One region of the Veillonella rodentium genome, then DNA from elsewhere that is predicted to be linked to it. Evidence: riboswitches for the same ligand, from Rfam matches in the RefSeq annotation. Region 1 holds a riboswitch; the other holds the start of a gene.

The links. Region 1 has a riboswitch for cobalamin ahead of nikB (nickel ABC transporter permease). Riboswitches for the same ligand answer to the same signal wherever they lie in the genome.
Region 2: it holds a riboswitch for cobalamin, as region 1 does, so the genes downstream of both, CKV62_RS09125 (methylmalonyl-CoA mutase family protein) here and nikB (nickel ABC transporter permease) in region 1, are expected to answer to the same signal.

Annotation. Positions count from the first base shown of each region.
Region 1 is NZ_LT906470.1:1,748,325-1,754,811, reverse strand. It holds gene argH (argininosuccinate lyase) at 1-209, shown strand, start outside; gene potE (putrescine-ornithine antiporter) at 749-2,080, shown strand; cobalamin riboswitch at 2,210-2,395, shown strand; gene nikB (nickel ABC transporter permease) at 2,611-3,549, shown strand; gene nikC (nickel transporter permease) at 3,549-4,370, shown strand; gene CKV62_RS08175 (ABC transporter substrate-binding protein) at 4,526-6,094, shown strand; gene CKV62_RS08170 (ABC transporter ATP-binding protein) at 6,107-6,487, shown strand, end outside.
Region 2 is NZ_LT906470.1:1,977,375-1,983,861, forward strand. It holds gene scpA (methylmalonyl-CoA mutase) at 1-820, opposite strand, end outside; gene CKV62_RS09125 (methylmalonyl-CoA mutase family protein) at 825-2,987, opposite strand; cobalamin riboswitch at 3,246-3,420, opposite strand; gene rarD (EamA family transporter RarD) at 3,598-4,482, shown strand; gene CKV62_RS09135 (tetratricopeptide repeat protein) at 4,620-5,234, opposite strand; gene CKV62_RS09140 (FAD-binding and (Fe-S)-binding domain-containing protein) at 5,351-6,487, opposite strand, start outside.

The sequences.
Region 1 (6,487 bases):
TAGAGGATTTCAAAGCCATCTCTCATCACTTTGATGCGGATATTTTAGATGCCATCTCTATTGAAGCCTGCATAGCGGGACGTAACAACTACTCCGGTACCGCACCGGACTGTGTGGAGCGGCAACGGAATAACGGGAAAGCCGTTATCGCCGCAGAAGAAAAACAAATTGCGGACTGGAAGGCCATTGTTGAATCCGTACAGGAATAATATGATTCATCAGTATAGCTGAAAAATTTATAAAGCCGATATATACATAAGCGTTGATTTGCCGTTAAGGGAATCATTATGGACCTATGTATATATTGGCTTTTTGTTTGCTGAAACTGTTATGTATTGTAAGTGAGAATGTACTATAAAAATGGTGTGATTTTGTGTTCGCGTGTAGTGGACTGTATAAAGTGATAGTCTTGTACCACGATACCATAACCGTCATAGATAGGAAAAATTACATATAGACACAGGATAAAATAGGGTAAAAATATATATTGTCATCATTAAAATAAATTCAGTTCATTTTACATGTTAAATTATATATGATTTATTCAATTCGTGTAATATGACATGTCCGTCAATAAAGTACTTTCATTTTGAACTCATAGGTGATATTATTGGAGTCGTATTAAGAATAAAAACGGTAAATCCACATTCAAGCCCATCACAGCACGAACTGGATTTACTTAGCGGTATATATAGTACAAGTGAATTATGGACGAGAAAAAATTCACCTTACGAAAGGGGATTGATACATGAAAACCACCGCTAAAAAAATGTCTGTATTCCAGCTAACCACAATGGTAGCAGCCAATATGCTAGGAGCTGGGATCATTATGTTACCGACTAATTTGGCTCAAGTTGGTACTATTTCAGTTTTATCTTGGCTCGTGACAGCTGTGGGTGCGCTGGTATTGGCGTATATTTTTGCTCAAGCGGGTATGTTCTCCACAAAACGTGGCGGCGTGGGCGGCTATGCAGAATACCGCTTCGGTAAAACTGGACATTTTATGGCGAATTATGCTTACAGCATATCGCTTATCATTGCTAATATAGCCATTGCAGTATCTGCAGTCGGTTATGGCGCAGTTTTCTTTGGGGTTGATCTTAATGCCATTCAAATGAGTGAAGCGGCAATCGTATTGCTATGGTTCGCGGCGATTTTGAATTTCCGCGGTAATCGCTTCACCGGCCAATTAAGCAACCTTACTATTTGGGGCGCTATCGTCCCGGTCCTTGTAATCGGAACCCTCGGTTGGTTCTGGTTCAACCCTGACACTTATATGGCGGCATGGAATCCAAACGACTTGCCGTTCTTTGATGCAATCAAACAATCTATTGCATTGACATTGTGGGGCTTCCTAGGATTTGAATCTGCTGCAGCGAATGCTGATGCTGTAGAGAATCCAAAGAAAAACGTGCCTATTGCGACTGTAGCGGGCACATTAGCAGTGGCGGTGATTTACATCTTGTCCACTAACGTGATGGCCGGTATCGTGCCTAACGTTGATCTCTTGAACTCTAACGCACCATTCGGTTTGACCTTCGTATACATGTTCAATGATACGGTGGCTGATATCGTAATGGCGGCTATGGTGATTTCCTGCTTCGGCGCATTGTTGTGCTGGCAGTTCACTTTGTCTCGTGTTTTTAAAAGCTGCGCGGAGCACGGTTATTTCCCTAAGGTGTTCGCTCGTGTGAACAGCAAGGATGCTCCCGTGCGTGGCGTCTTTATCTTGTTAGCTATTGAAACGGCGATTACATTATTTACGGCAGATGATTCCCTTCGTCAGCAATTTGAAAATCTTGTAAACTTGGCCGTTGTAACTAATGTGTTCCCTTATGTGTTGTGTATCTTAGCGGTAACGACTATGATGCGACAGGAGGGCGCTGCAGAGGTGAAAGTTAAAAGATTCGCACCGGTTGCGATGTTTGGCGTGGCATACTGCTTGTATGCAATTTACGCATGTGGCGTGGATGCTATGATGAGCAGCGCTATTGCTATCGGCATCGGCTTTGTAACCTATATGGTTCGCAAAGCATGGCTACATCGCCGCCAGGTCGGTTTACAACAAAGTATTGATTAAACTCTCGTCTTTTGGAGGCTGTTACTACTGTAACGGCCTCTTTTTTGTGCCTTGATGCATGCTTTGTACCCATAGGGGGTATGTGTATTGTAAACTAAGTATAAATATAGTATATTTATAATCGATAAAAATGAATAAACTAATGAGTGTCGGTGTATACCGAGCGTAAAAGAGGAAAATGGGTGTGAATCCCATACTATGCAAATAGCTGTAATGAGGAGCAAGGTTTCATTATAGGGTCACTGGGGAACTGGGAAGGCCGAGATGTTGCGATGAATCATAAGTCAGAAAGCCTGCTCTAAAGGAATGGTATATTGTATATGGTATTTCCTGTTGAGGTTAGTCAGGCTGGCTAGCCTTTTTTTGTGCATAGTTCCCTGTAGACCTCAACGTGTGTGGAGGCCTCCATATTGCAAAACAATAAAATTATGGAGATAGGAGATATTAGAATGCAGTAGCTTGGAGGAGCACTTATAGAGTTATTCATGTATCGATGGTATTTCGGGTTTTGGAGAGTTTAGGAGGTGCCTATGGGCAAACGCATTGCCAAACAGCTCGGTCAGTTTATTGTGACCTTGTTTGGCATTACATTCTTGACATTTTGTCTAACCTATTTAGCCCCCGGTGATCCGGTAACGATGTTATTGGAAACGGCGGATACGATTGTATCTCAGGAAACGATTGATGAAACGCGAGCACAGTTGGGGCTCGATAAGCCGTTTCTGGTGCAGTATGCGAATTGGGTTGTCAATGCGGCGCACGGCGATTTGGGGATGAGTTATTCCTCTAAAAAACCGGTGGTGGATCGCATGCTGGAGGCTTTGCCGGGGACGGTAGCCCTCGCGGGAACAGCCTTAGTATTTACATTGCTGTATGCACTGCCGGCAGGGATTGTGAGTGCTCTTAATCGGAATAAATGGATAGACTATCTGCTCAGATTTGCTTCCTTTGTAGGTATCTCTATGCCGACATTCTGGTTGGGCCTAGTGTTAATCTACATTTTTGGTCTTAAGTTAGGTCTGGTTCCGATCGCATCGTCCCGTGTAACGGCAACGGGGGTCATTCTCCCGGCAATTACATTGGCCGTAGTGGTAGGTTCCAAGTACATGAGGCAAGTACGTCTTGTCATCCTGGAGGAAATGCAGAAGGATTACGTCATCGGAGCTCGTGCTCGTGGTGTCAGCGAAGTTAAAATTTTATTCGGTCATATCTTGCCGAATGCATTGCTTCCGTTGATTACCATCTTAGGCGTGCTTATCGGATGGCTTTTAGGCGGTGTAGCCGTAGTGGAAATGGTATTTTCCTGGCCTGGCCTCGGGAATATGGCGATTTATGCCATCACCATGCGCGATTATCCGCTGATTGAAGGCTTTGTGTTGTGGGTTGCATTAGCTTATATGTGCATCAACGCTTTAGTAGATGCATCGTATATCCTATTGGATCCTAGATTGAAACGGGAGAGAGCATAATGACAGAATTTATTCAAAAACATAAATTGTTCTCTTTCTACAGTATGCTGATGCTTATTGTCGTGTTCATCGCTATCTTTGCACCATGGCTTGCACCGGGCGATGCTTTCACATCGAATATGAGTCAGGCCCTGCAGGCGCCGAGTGCGCAGTACTGGTTCGGCACGGATAAGCTGGGCCGTGACGTATTGTCCCGTATCATTTACGGTACGCAGTTGTCTCTCTTCATGGGCGTGTCTATCGTTGTTATCATGGTGACAATCGGTACCGTTATAGGAGCGGTGGCAGGCTATTTCGGCGGAAAAATCGAAATCGTCCTCATGCGTATGGCGGATATCATGTTATCCTTCCCTGGTGTTGTATTGGCGATTGCTATCGCCGGTATTTTGGGCGGTAGTATTGTAAACACCATTCTCGCTTTGTCCGTCGTAGGCTGGGCGAAATATGCGCGTATCGTGCGTTCTCTTACGCTGAAAGTACGCGGTGAGGAATATGTAACGGCGGCGGTTATGATGGGGGCCTCTACGGGAACCATTCTCAGACGTCATATCATTCCGAATATATTACCACTTGTCGTAACGACCGGTGCTCTCGATATCGGTGCTATCATGATTGAGGTTGCGGGGTTATCCTTCCTCGGTTTCGGTGCGCAGCCGCCGACTCCGGAATGGGGCCTTATGCTCAATGAGGGGCGTCAATATTTACAGACGAGCCCATGGCTTATGGTGTTTCCGGGGATGTCCATTTTGCTCGTCGTAGCTATCTTCAATCTCTGGTCCGACTCGCTACGTGACGTAGTGGATCCTAAGAATCAGGGATAAATTTTAGCTTAAGGTATATTCAGGAAAAATCCGAAATATATTCTGTGAAAGAACCGTCCTGTGGCGGACGGACTCTAACATGGTTTTACCATTACTACCACCCATAGCGTGGTATGGTGATATTTTATATGTTGTAATTGTACAAGGAGATTTACATGAAAAAATCTTGGAAAAAGGCCCTCATAACAGGCCTTAGCATTGTGATGATGGGTTCCTTCATTGCCGGTTGCGGTGCTGATAATAAAGGCGCCGAGAACAAGGATACGTTGAAAGTAGCCGTTACAAACTTCGCATCCACATTGGAACCGACTGAAAACTTCTTCGCATGGGTTGTTATGCGTTACGGTGTGGGCGAAACGTTGACGAAATTCGACGAACAAATGAAGCCGCAGCCATGGATTGCCTCCAAATGGGAAGTATCTGACGATAAGAAAACCTGGACTTTCACAATCAATGACAAGGTAAAATTCTCTAACGGCAAAAAGGTTGATGCGGCCGCTGTAAAAGCATCCATTGAACGCGCTTTTGAAAAATCCAACCGCGCTAAAACATTCTTCAAGTATGATTCCATTGAAGCGAACGGTCAACAATTGATCATCAAGACGGATAAGGAATATCCTAACATGCCCGGCCTTTTGGCGGATCCATTGTTCCTCATCGTCGATGTACAGTCTGAAAAGGACGGCCGTAACTTTGCTAAAGAAGGTCCAATCGGTACCGGTCCATACGTAGTGAAATCTTTCACGAAGGAACGCGCTGAAATGGTGGCAAACGAAAATTACTGGGATGGTGAAGTACCGTTCAAGACTGTAGAAATCCCATCCATCGATGATCCGAATACGCGCGCTATGAGCTTGCAGTCCGGTGATGTGGACATGGCTGTTAACATCGGCCCCGGCGAAATCGGTTTGTTCCAAGGCAACGATAAGTTTAAGGTAGATGAAATCGCATCTCTTCGCGTAGTATTGGCGCGTATTAATCAACGTGGTATCCTTGGTGATGACAAGGTTCGTGCTGCTGTTATTTCCGCAACGGACCGCAAAAACTATGCGGATGTATTGTTAAAAGGAACATTTATTCCGGGTTCCGCTCCAATTCCACCATCCATGGATTACGGTTTCAATGATTTGAAAGACCCTAATGCATATAATGTGGAACGGGCAAAACAATTATTAGCGGAAGACGGCTGGAAAGATACTGACGGTGACGGTGTCCTTGATAAAGACGGTAAACCGTTGACATTCAACTTTGTTGTATATAACTCTCGTGCTGAGTTGCCACTTTATGCGGAAGCTGTACAAGCGGACCTCAAAAAAGTGGGGATCGATATGAAAATCAAGACTGTTGACTATAACTTGATCGATAAAATGGGTCAAGACGGCGATTATGATATGCTTATTTCCAATATCGTAACGGCGAATACGGGCGACCCGATCTGGTTCTTGGCGAACTACTGGCATACCAATATCAATGGTTCCAATCCTCAAAATGGTTCCGGTTATTCCAATCCAGAGGTTGATCAATTGTTAGATGCGGCAGAAACCGAATTTGACCCTGCTAAACGTCGTGATTATGCTATTAAAATCCAACAATTGTTGATGAATGACGGTGCGGCATTGTTCTTGGGGTATCCAAAAACTAATATCGTAACCGGTTCTTACTTGAAAGGTGCTGTTATGTACCCAAGTGATTACTACTGGATTACAAATAAAATTACGAAATAATGAGGAGCTGTAATGGCAGAAAACGTACTTACTGTAGAAAACCTTAGCATCGCGTATCAAGGTGTGCCTGCTGTTATGGATGTAAACTTTACCTTGGAACGCGGCAAGGTGTTAACCATCGTAGGGGAATCCGGATCCGGTAAGACTACCGTGATTCGGGCCCTTATGGGATTGTTGCCGGTGGGCGGAGAAGTGACGGACGGAACGATGGTGTTTAACGGTCATGATCTTCGCATCCTATCCAAATCAGAATGGCGGTCTATACGCGGTAAAGATATGGCCATGATATTTCAGGACAGCGGTAGCGCATTGGATCCTATCGTGCGTATTGGAAAGCAGTTTCGTGAGCTGTTTAAAGCGCATATAGATATTACTGATGATGAATGCGACCGG
Region 2 (6,487 bases), 230 kb from region 1:
TGACACCGGTACGGATGTACTCGAGACCGTCGGCCAATGTATAACCCAATTCGATATCCGCCGTAGCGCCCGCTTCCTGCATATGGTAACCGGAAATGGAGATGCTGTTAAACTTCGGCATATTTTGCGATGTATACGCGAAGATATCCCCGATGATACGCATGGATGTAGCCGGAGGATAGATATATGTATTACGCACCATGAATTCTTTCAAAATATCGTTTTGAATTGTGCCGGCCATAACCTTTTTATCTACGCCCTGTTCTTCACCGGCTAAGATGTAGAACGCCATTACCGGCAAAACGGCGCCGTTCATGGTCATGGATACGGACATCTGATCAAGAGGAATACCGGAGAACAGAATTTCCATATCCAGGATGGAATCCACCGCAACGCCCGCTTTACCGACGTCGCCCACAACGCGTGGATGGTCGGAGTCATAGCCGCGGTGAGTGGCAAGGTCAAAGGCGATAGACAAACCCTTCTGACCGGCTGCCAAGTTACGGCGATAGAACGCATTGGATTCTTCCGCTGTGGAGAAACCGGCGTACTGACGAACCGTCCAAGGACGCGTTACATACATCGTGGAATAAGGTCCGCGCAAATACGGAGGCACACCGGCCATGTAATCGAGATGTGTCATTCCTTCATAATCCCTCTCCGTATAGAGCGGTTTCACCTGAATCTGTTCCATCGTCGTATTGTATAACTCTTCAAAGCTTTTTCCCGTTTCCTTTTGGAGTTCAGCAAGCCATGCATCGCGAGATGTAGCCGTCTGGGTTCCCAAGCCAAGAGAGGAGAAGTCTGGATTTTTAAACATGAGCTCACATCCCTTTCTTATCTTGTAACGTATGTAAGATTTCGTAACAATTTGCACGAACGGAAATGAAATCATCTACGCCCGCTTCGCGGTAGGTAGGCTCCAGGTCCTTCGGAGGTGCCCCTGCCAGGATAACCGTCACATTCGGCATAGTTTCCTTCAACTCCTTGGCGAGCGGCGGAACCAATTCAGGATAAGTGGCATCCGTAGAACAGATAACCACTACATCGGCGCCGCTTTCACGAGCCGCCTTCGCCGCATCAGCCGTCGTTTCATGACCGTCGTTCTTGATAACCTCGAACGCCGCCACTTCAAAGAAGCCTGTGGAGAAATCGGCGCGCGGTTTATGTTGCGGTATAGGACCCATATTCGCCAGGAATACCTTCACATTGTCCTTCGTCCGTTGTTTGTATTCTTCCGTACGCATTCTGAGCGCCTCAAATTGTTCCGTCCAGCGATGAGGCGTGATGGCTTCGATCGTTTCCGATGAGATATCGCCCGCATCTAAAGCTTTGCGGATTTGACGCATCGTCAATTTCTGCAACGCCCCCAGTTCGATAAGTCCGATCAATGCGCCCGGTTCCGTCGTACTCGCCTCCAGCGCCGCCTGAGCTTTCGCAACCGCATCAGGATCGGCTCCGGCCAGGTACGCCTCGATTTGCGCCGTCCGTTTTTGACGCAATGTATCCTGATTTTCAGGCTTAGGATCCAAGAGTTCTTCGGTCATGTTCGCATACATGTTGTTCCCTACGGCAACGTCTTTGCGGTATGCCAGGTTCTCGAACCGCTCTGCCAATACAGCTTTCACCTGCACCTGCGGATACCCTTCCTTCAATGCGGCGACAATGCCGCCTTTCGCTTCAATAGTCTGAAATTCGGCCCAGATTTTTTCACACAGTTCGGCCGCCAAGGTTTCCACATACCAGGAACCGCCTACAGGATCCACAGGTTGACGCAATTCGAATTCTGTCTGCAACATGACCTGAATATTACGCGCAATACGACGGGAGAAATCGTCGGATTTGCGAATCGGCTGGTCAAACGGAGATACTTCCAGGCTGTCCAAACCGCCCACAACGCCGGAGAATGCCTGTGTCGTGTTACGCAACAGATTTACATACGGATCGTATACGGTCTTTGTGAAAGCCGATGTTCTGCCGTGAACATGCACCGCGCGATCGCTTTCATCAGCACCGAAGGCCTCCATGATACGCGCCCAGATCACACGCAAAGCGCGCAATTTCGCAATTTCCATGAAGAAATTGGCCCCTAAGGAGAATGTGAACATCATGCTGTTTGCAATGGTGTGAATATCCACGTTGCGTTGCGCCAGCTGACGAACATAGCACGCCGCCGTCGCCAGAGCGTAAGCCACTTCCTGCACATCATTAGCACCGCCGTTTGCATAGGCATCGCCGGAAATAAGGACAGTCTTGAGCTGTGGCGCCTGTTCGGAAGCCCAGATCACGCTATGTGCCATTTCATCAAACGCCGTGTCCAACGACATATGCAGCGTGCCGTCCTTCACCCATACGCCGATAGGATCCGCGCCTACGAGACCTTTCAGGTCGGACGTCTGTTTTTTCGTCGCTTTCACAGTGGCGGAAATCATCCCCAACAGGATGGCGGATGATGCACCGGCCTCGATGTAGAGAGGATTTTCTTTGAAGTTAAACCGTTCCAATAATTGCGTGCAATCTTCAACAGTCGATAAAGATGTACCGCCCTCGCCTACAGCGGCGTCGACCTGCACATCCTGATCATGACGCGTCGCTTCATCCAGCCGGATGTTATGAATCGTACTGCCCTTGACAATTTCGTACAGGCTCGCATGATTTGCGTCCTTCGGTAACGACTCATCTACGTATTGCGACACGCCCCAGGAATCCTTAATATAGCCGCTCGCCTTGGTGCCTCTCAAAAATTGCCCCGCACCGGGATACACTCCCTTCGGAATTTTTTCCTGATGCAACGCTGGCGTATAAATCGGCTGTAAAGTAATTCCTTCATAGGTTTTGGTGAACATCTTTTTATGAAAGTCCCCGCCCTTTAAAGCCTTTTCAACCTCAGCCTGCCATTTTTCATACGTAGGTTTCTCAAATTCATCAAATGACACAGGAGCTAGCAGTTCACTATTTGCGGCATTTGAAGCCATTTTATCAGACATATATGTGCCTCCTTTTCAACTCGAAACCATACTGGGAACAGCGAATCCGTCATCGTACCTATAAACTGTTCGGGATGAATCCGACTCGAGCAAATCCGGCATTACCGAGTCGTAATACAAAGCTCCTAATACGCCCCTCCCGAATGGCAACAAAAAACGTGCCACCCTGGAGTGACACGTTAGGTTTCTTGTTGAAAGGTACACAAAAACCTCTAAGCAGTATACCTCAATCCCCTTCCTATCGCTCGTAGGTACATAACGGTGATTATCAAATAGGCAGTTCTCCTGGCTCGGGGTCATCGCCTCGCTTTCGCCTTCCCAGATTGCTCCAGTGACATTATGAAAGCAGGCTCGTCCTTACAGTGGCGGGACCGCATCGGCTTATACCGATTTCTCTATTAAGTCTTGTGACACCTATTCTCAATATTTTGTTGTTCTCCCTTAAATATAGTGTAAAACACTGCATCCAGTCAACATTTATAAAATCAATTCATAAGTACCTAATTTTATATTATATGTAAAAAGCATACAGCATAACTAAAAGTAATATATTCGCATCGCACATGAATAATGCTATAATAAATCATATTTACCAGGAGGCATCTATTCTATGGAACACACAGATAAAAAAGGGCTGCTTATGGCCCTCAGCTGTTATATCATATGGGGATTACTCCCTATTTACTGGGCACTGTTACAGCACATTTCCCCTTATACCGTACTGGCTCATCGCATCATATGGTCCGGCATTTTTATGGCTTTCATCGTTATGGGCATAAATTTTACACAATTCAAAAAGGACTGCCACCATTTATGGACACATCATTCACAAATCGAACTGCTCCTATGCACCGCATTACTGGTCAGCCTCAACTGGGGCACCTATATCTGGGCCATCGCGAATAATCATGTTATGGACACCAGTCTCGGCTACTATATCAACCCGCTCCTCAATGTACTGTTGGGCGTCATCATTTTCAAAGAGGTCCTCACGTTTCCGAAAAAGCTCAGTGTCGGCATCGCCGCCTTGGGCATCACCTTCCTTACGTGGCAACTGGGCTCTCTGCCGTGGATTTCCGTGGCCCTCGCCGTCTCATTCGGCCTCTACGGTGCGGTAAAGAAAAAACTGATCATCCATCCGTTCACGAGCATCGCCCTCGAAACATGGATTGTAACCCCTCTCGCCGTATTGTACACGACGTTCATCGACACATCGTCATGGTCCTATTTCGGCACGGACTGGAATACGACCCTGCTGTTCATCGGATCGGGCCTGACCACATCGGCTCCGCTCATACTGTTTTCGTATGGCGCCCGCCTGTTACCGCTTAATGTACTCGGCTTTCTGCAATACGTATCGCCTACCATCGCGTTACTCCTGGCGATCTTCTACTTCGGTGAAAGCTTCACTACGACGAACATCATCGCCTTCTCCTGTATCTGGCTCGCCCTCGTCATCTTTACGATGTCGAATCAGTTGCAACGGAACAGGTAAAATATATATTCAACATATAAACAATATAGCCCCTCCGCTATTAAAGAATAACATCTTTGTGCCGCCCTGATATCAGATTGAACTTGATCTGATGGTAGGGCGACCTTCATAGTGGAAGGGCTATTTTACTATATAAATTATTTTATCAATGCTTCAAAGCGGGGCTGACCGTGGTATTTCATAAAATGATCCTGCTCCGCTGCCACGGCTTTCACGGACGGATCGATTTTAATCGCCTGTTCCAGCCAGTCGAGAGCTTTTACATCATCCCCCTGATCCGCATAAATGGTGGCGATACCGTAAACGGACCATGTATTACGAGGATCCTTTTCCAATACACGCTCAAACCATTCCTTGGACTCGTTCAAGCGGCCCTGCAATTTATAGACCATCGCCATATTGTAATAATTGGCCACGTTATCGGAATCTAAATCGTAAGATTTCCTGGTGTCCTGCAGACCCTTGTCCGTATCCCCCTGTAGCGCCTCCGCCATGCCGCGCACAGAATACGCCTCCGCATTGCCCGCATGAGCCGCTATCGATGCGGTGGCCTCCTGTACGGCCTTGTCGTAATCGCCCGCTGAAAGGGCCGACTTGGCCGCCGTTACATGTGAATCGGAGTCCTCATTCACCTTGGACTTCTCCACCGTTGTGGCCGTAGCGGTCTCCTGCGTCCGGTCTCTATCGACGCCACACCCCCAGACACCAAGCAAACTTACGAGCAAATATACACATAATAAAGCAGATCTCATAAAACACCCCGCTTATCAATTCTACCGATTTAGACACAATTTCCGGAGATGCGGTTCAGGTAACTCGTCCTTTTCGTTATATCTCAGATAATTTACATCTGTAACTCATTAATTTATTACTTTTTACTTGTAGAACACCGGTCTAACAGATACGCAATGCCGACGAACGGAATGCCCGAGTTTTCACCGAGCCCGATTTCACAAGTCGAACTGGAGCTGACACCAAGGGTCACACCGTATTCGGCCACCTCGCCGGACAAGTCTTTCGTAGCGCATTTATTGAGCTCCGGCGTAAAGAACCCCTTTTGTCCCGCAAAACCGTCACAAGCGAACGACTTGATATTGAATACATGATCGGAGCAAAGATTTGCGAGCTGCTCAATATATTCGGACTTGCCGGCGGATTTAATCTTACATTGTTTATGTACGAGAACACGTTCATCGCATTTACGGATATCAAGGCGCGGCACCACATGATTATACAAGTACTCGGAAATATCATTGATTTCCAAATCCGTAATATGTTTGAAAGCATGGCTGAAACATGCACTGTGGTCGATTACGATAGGATATTTACCGTTTTCGGAGGCAGTCATCAATGCATCATGAAGATCCTTGAGCGCCCGTTTATCGATATCTTCATAATTTTCAAAGCTGAGACCGCAGCAGAGGTTTTCAATATGCGGCGGATACACCACATCGATATGAGCTTTGCTGCATAAGCTTTCAAAAACCTGTTGCAAGCTTCGTTCATCGTTATAGCCCTGGTTCGGACGGAACGCGCGGTTGGCGCAGGTACTGAAGTATACGACCCGTTCAAAATTGCCAGGCTTGATGCGGTTCTTCAATTTATAACGGTTCGCCTTCGGTGTCGTCTTCGGCAAGTACGGCGTCATTCCGGTCACGCCATGTAAACCATCCGTGATTTTTGAAATCGCCTTCTTCGTCACGATAGCGCCGGCAATGCCTTCAAGGCTCACGCCGGCACGGCACATATCAAGGGTCGTCGCGAAATTATCGTAAATCGTCTTCGCGAGACTCGGTGCAGGCGGATCGATTTTACGCATGGACAATGCAATCTGCGCCGTATCGATACTGAGCGGACATAGACCTTTACACATGGAACATGCCGCACAGGTATCCACTCCATAGTACTGATAACCTTTTTTAAGCTCAGCGGCAAGCGTGAAATTACCTTCCGCTTCAAGTCGTTTCGTTTCACGCAATAACGCGATGCGTTGACGCGGTGTCAA